DNA from 2 places in the Brevibacillus sp. FW301-21C12A genome. Region 1 is predicted to be linked to the other one. Evidence: a T-box and tRNA genes for the amino acid it is inferred to sense, from the RefSeq annotation. Region 1 holds a T-box; the other holds one or more tRNA genes.
The links. The T-box of region 1 lies ahead of metG (methionine--tRNA ligase). A T-box ahead of a tRNA ligase gene usually reads a tRNA of that ligase, here a tRNA-Met.

Region 1 (2,389 bases):
TCTCCGGCATCTTGTGCGGCTGGCACGATGCCATCGAAATATTTTTCGATCATCGTAGTGGTACGGCTCAGCAGGTTGCCGATGTCGTTTGCCAGATCGTAGTTCAGACGCTGGATAAACGATTCCGGTGTGAAAATGCCATCCTGGCCGAAGTTGATCTCGCGCAGCAGGAAGTAGCGCACGCCATCGGAGCCATAGCGATCAATCAGCAGCTTCGGATCAATGACGTTGCCTTTGGATTTGGACATTTTTCCGTCCGGCATCAGCAGCCAGCCATGACCGAAAACTTGTTTTGGCAGCGGCACATCGAGCGCCATCAGCAAAATCGGCCAGTAGATCGTATGGAAGCGCAAAATGTCTTTTCCCACCATATGCACATTCGCAGGCCAGAAACGGCGGTATTTGCTGTCGTCGTCAGACAAGTAGCCGAGCGCGGAAATGTAGTTGGTCAACGCGTCGATCCAGACGTAAATGACGTGCTCAGGATCGCTCGGCACTTTGATCCCCCAGTCAAACGTGCTGCGGGATACGGACAAATCCTGGAGGCCCGGCTTGAGGAAGTTGTTAATCATCTCGTTGCGGCGGCTCTCCGGTTGGATGAAGTCAGGGTTCGCCTCGATGTGCGCGAGCAATCTGTCCTGGTATTTGGACAAGCGGAAGAAGTAGTTTTTCTCCTTCACTTTTTTCACTTCGCGGCCGCAATCCGGGCAAATGTAGCCTTTGTCGGTCTTACATTGTGTCTCGGTCCAGAAAGCCTCGTCCGGCACACAGTAGTATCCCTCATACTCGCCCAAGTAAATGTCGCCCTGATCGAGCAGACGCTGGAACACTTTTTGCACGACTTCCTTATGACGCGGCTGCGTGGTGCGGATGAAATCGTCGTAGGAGATGTCCAGTTTTTGCCACAGGTCGCGAATCCAGTCAACAACCGGATCGATGAACTCCAGCGGCTGTTTGCCGTCTTCGGCTGCGCGCTCCTGAAGCTTTTGTCCATGCTCGTCCGTACCTGTCAGGTAGTAGACGTCATAGCCGCGCAAACGTTTGTAGCGCGCCAGAGCATCACAAGCAATTGTCGTGTAGGCATTGCCGATGTGCAGCTTGTTGCTTGGATAGTAAATCGGTGTGGTGATGTAATATGTTGGTTTCATGCAACCTAGCCCCTCCTGATAACGTTTAGAAAAATAGAAAAGCCCACCCCAAAAATTGGGGCGAGCTCTAACTCGCGGTACCACCCAAATGCTCCGTTCCCCTCGCGGACAACGGACTTGGTGAGTCTGAAACAGACTCTGCCCGTAACGTGGGCCGACGTCACAAACTACTGGGCACGGTCATTTCCGTGGCTGTTCATCTGCAAGACTCTGGGGCCATGTTCAGCCTGCTCGCTTATGCCGGTTTTCAGCTACCCCGGCTCTCTGGGATAAGGAGGATCGGCTTACTCTTCCCATCATAGTCGTTTTGCTATCAATTCCCTCATTTACCCTCTATTGTACACGACCGACTTGTTTTGTAAACATCCAGGAGGGCCGAACGGCTACGATTTATTTTATACATGACAGGAAAAGGCAAAAAAGAGAAGACAAGGCTTTTTTGTCGAATGGGCGCGGCTTTATTCGACATAAAGTGACCGATTCGACACGCATTTCTCCCAGTTAATTTTATCCATAAAATTTTCTATACCGTTTCCATTTTTCTACGAAACGCTGATATATCAGCTTTCCTGTTTTCAAAAAAAACTTTGCTTTTCAAAGATTTGTCAAAATGATGTTGACACCTTTGGGAATCGCTGGTATGATAATCCCAACAGATAATGTCGAATATTGACGATTAATGATGAGCGTTTACCAATACATCGACATATGAAGACTTGAGAGGAGAATTTACTATGATGAAATCAACAGGGATTGTTCGTAAAGTAGATGAACTGGGTCGTGTCGTTATTCCGATCGAATTGCGCCGCACACTGGGCATCGCGGAAAAAGACGCATTGGAAATTTACGTAGATGGCGAGCGCATCATCCTGAAAAAATACGAGCCTGCTTGCATCTTCTGTGGAAACGCTGATAAAGTATCTCATTTTAAAGGTAAAATCGTGTGCCAGGATTGCCTGACCGAGATGCCTGTTGTTAAACGCTAAACACTCATTTCCATACGTACTTGATTTACATACGATATGCCTTCGCAAAGGGACAAGCTTCGCGGAGGCTATTTGTATTGCCTGCGTCGCTGCTGCGCTGGTTGATCGGACGAAAAGAAAAAGCCGACCCGTTCGGTCAGCTTCCTGCTCATCTTACTCGTCTTCCTGGTCGCGGTGGTATTCGTTGTAGACGTCGCGCTTGGGCAAACCGCGATCGTCTGCCGCCTGTTTGATCGCCTCTTTTTTGCTCAAGCC
Region 2 (2,389 bases), on a different contig from region 1:
TCCCTTCTCGCGGATAGGAGAAAGCGGCGGTGGCATGGAATGGTAAGAAGAAGCGAAATCAGGAGGGAACAGAGGTATGGAAAAACGGCATATTGTCCTCTTTCAGCAGTTGGAAGATTATCGAAAGGAAGTGCTGGAGGCGGTAAACGGCTTGTCAGAGGAAGAAGCGCTCATCGTCCCGGCGGGCTTTTCCAACAATATTTTGTGGAACTTGGGACACATCTATCTGGATCAATACTTATGGCTGCAGCACTTGACGAAAGAGGAGGCTCCGATTCCGCCCGGCTTCCGCGAATGGTTCGGCTACGGGACCAAACCGGCAGACTGGCAATCTCCTCCCCCTCCCCTGCAAACCATCCTCGCCTTGCTGGAAGAACAGCCTCAGCAAATTCGCTCCGCCTATGGGGAGCGGCTGGAGGAACCATTTCCTGCCACCGAATCTGGCATGCACACCATCGCCCAGGTGCTGGTGCGGACGATTTTTCACGAAGGGCTGCATTTGTCCACGATTACTGCATTAAGGAGGTTTGTGAACAGATGACTCTTGCCGTCACGCCTGTCTTCCGCATTTTTGACGAAGCAAAAGCGAAGGAGTTTTACGTCGATTTTCTCGGATTTCAGGTCGATTGGGAGCATCGCTACGAGGACCATTTTCCGCTGTACATGCAAGTCTCGTCGCCCGAGTGCGTGCTGCACTTAACCGAACATCACGGAGACGCCTGTCCGGGCGCGGCTGTCCGCGTGCAGGTCGAGGACATCGAGCTGCTGCACCAGACGCTTACCGGCAAGTCGTACAAATACGCCCGGCCCGGTCTGGAAAAAACGCCATGGGGAACGCGCGAGGTGTGCGTGACAGACCCGTTTGGCAACCGGATTCACTTTTTTCAGCCGCATCCTTTTCCGTAAGCAGGCAAAAACAAGCTCCCGCTGGCAGCTTCTTGGCCGCGTAAGGAACTGTGTCGCCCCGCCGCGAACCTTTCTCGTGCGCGCGCTTGTATGCTTTTTTCGCACCGCCTGCATGTTTCGCCGCATGAAGGCGGGGCGGTCGATCGCGTGTGTGCCTATGCTCGGACCACTGCCATGCTGCACCGCAACATGTAGCGAGCGAGAAACTCGTCCTGAAAATGCGCATACAAAAAGCCCAGCCAGATCCGTGCAGGAATCTCGCTGGGCTTTTGCTGTTTCTACTATGGGGCGATCGATGGGACTCGAACCCACGAATGCCGGAGCCACAATCCGGTGCGTTAACCCCTTCGCCACGACCGCCATGTGTGGAATCAATCAGGTAGCGGCGGAGGGAGTCGAACCCCCGACCTTTCGGGTATGAACCGAACGCTCTGACCATCTGAGCTACACCGCCAAACGCTATGGAGCGGGTGATGGGAATCGAACCCACGCGACCAGCTTGGAAGGCTGGAGTTCTACCATTGAACTACACCCGCAAAACAAATGCTGTCCCCTTTTGCGCAAGCTGTCGCTTGCCAGGTTCGCATTGCTGAAAAGTGGTTTTCGGACCTCTTTTACAAGCGTAATTGTAACATATGTGAAAAAAAAGTCAAGGATATGGAAAGTGACGCCATATAAAGCCGTTGTGTATAGGCTCGGGTCGACAAGCACAAACTTGTCCGTCCGCGACGGCGCGGGCTGTCCTTTGTATATTATATAGAAGAAAAACATCCTGCTTCCTCCGAGCCGTTCGCGGAAATTCGCCCTAGTTCATGATAGGCAGGCTGTTTTTTGCGGCCTTCTCCGTTCAAAAAAACTTTAACCATTGTCCGCAATTCCTATACACAAATGGAAAAATATAGCCGATGGTAACAGGAGAAGCAGCATTACCGCTGATTGGAAAAGAGGAACCCATGTGAAAATTTCCATGTCGCACGCCCTGCACCCCCAAAGCCCCCTTCGCTTAAGCAACGGGGCTGAAAATCAGGCAGTAGCGGACAGGCAGCAAAAAAAACAAGCCGATTCCGTCACTGTCAGTTCCCAGGCTCGCAGCCTTTTTGCGAAAAACAACCAGTCGAAAAAAAATGACCTGATGCAATCGTTGCAGCCCCAACGGGAAAAGCTGCAAGAGAGCAAAAGCAAATTATATGAGTCAGCATTGAAATCGGGCGGGCAAGCCCAGGGCATCCAGGAGCAGATCAAGGCGCTCGATGAGCAAATTCGCGCTCTGGATGAACAAATCAGCCAAATCAAGCTGGATGAAATGCAGAAGACGTTCGTCCAGGATGCAGACAGCAAACAGCCGACTCCTGAAAAACCCGCTGACGCTGGCAACCAGACTGCCGAAGAACCTGCCTTGCAGCATTTCATGGCGTTGTCCGGTAACTTGGAGCAGCTCGAACAGCTTTCTGCCCAGAAACATAAAATCGCCCGCGGCATCCGG

Region 2: it has a tRNA-Met gene. The T-box ahead of metG (methionine--tRNA ligase) is inferred to sense a tRNA for this amino acid. The anticodon was not compared.

What each region holds. Positions count from the first base shown of each region.
Region 1 is NZ_JBYTBG010000013.1:62,009-64,397, reverse strand. It holds gene metG (methionine--tRNA ligase) at 1-1,148, opposite strand, end outside; T-box leader at 1,202-1,457, opposite strand; gene AC3WQH_RS10845 (AbrB/MazE/SpoVT family DNA-binding domain-containing protein) at 1,883-2,134, shown strand; gene rsmI (16S rRNA (cytidine(1402)-2'-O)-methyltransferase) at 2,288-2,389, opposite strand, start outside.
Region 2 is NZ_JBYTBG010000003.1:26,779-29,167, reverse strand. It holds gene AC3WQH_RS02930 (DinB family protein) at 77-541, shown strand; gene AC3WQH_RS02925 (glyoxalase superfamily protein) at 538-906, shown strand; tRNA gene AC3WQH_RS02920 (tRNA-His) at 1,191-1,266, opposite strand; tRNA gene AC3WQH_RS02915 (tRNA-Met) at 1,287-1,360, opposite strand; tRNA gene AC3WQH_RS02910 (tRNA-Gly) at 1,369-1,442, opposite strand; gene AC3WQH_RS02905 (hypothetical protein) at 1,862-2,389, shown strand, end outside.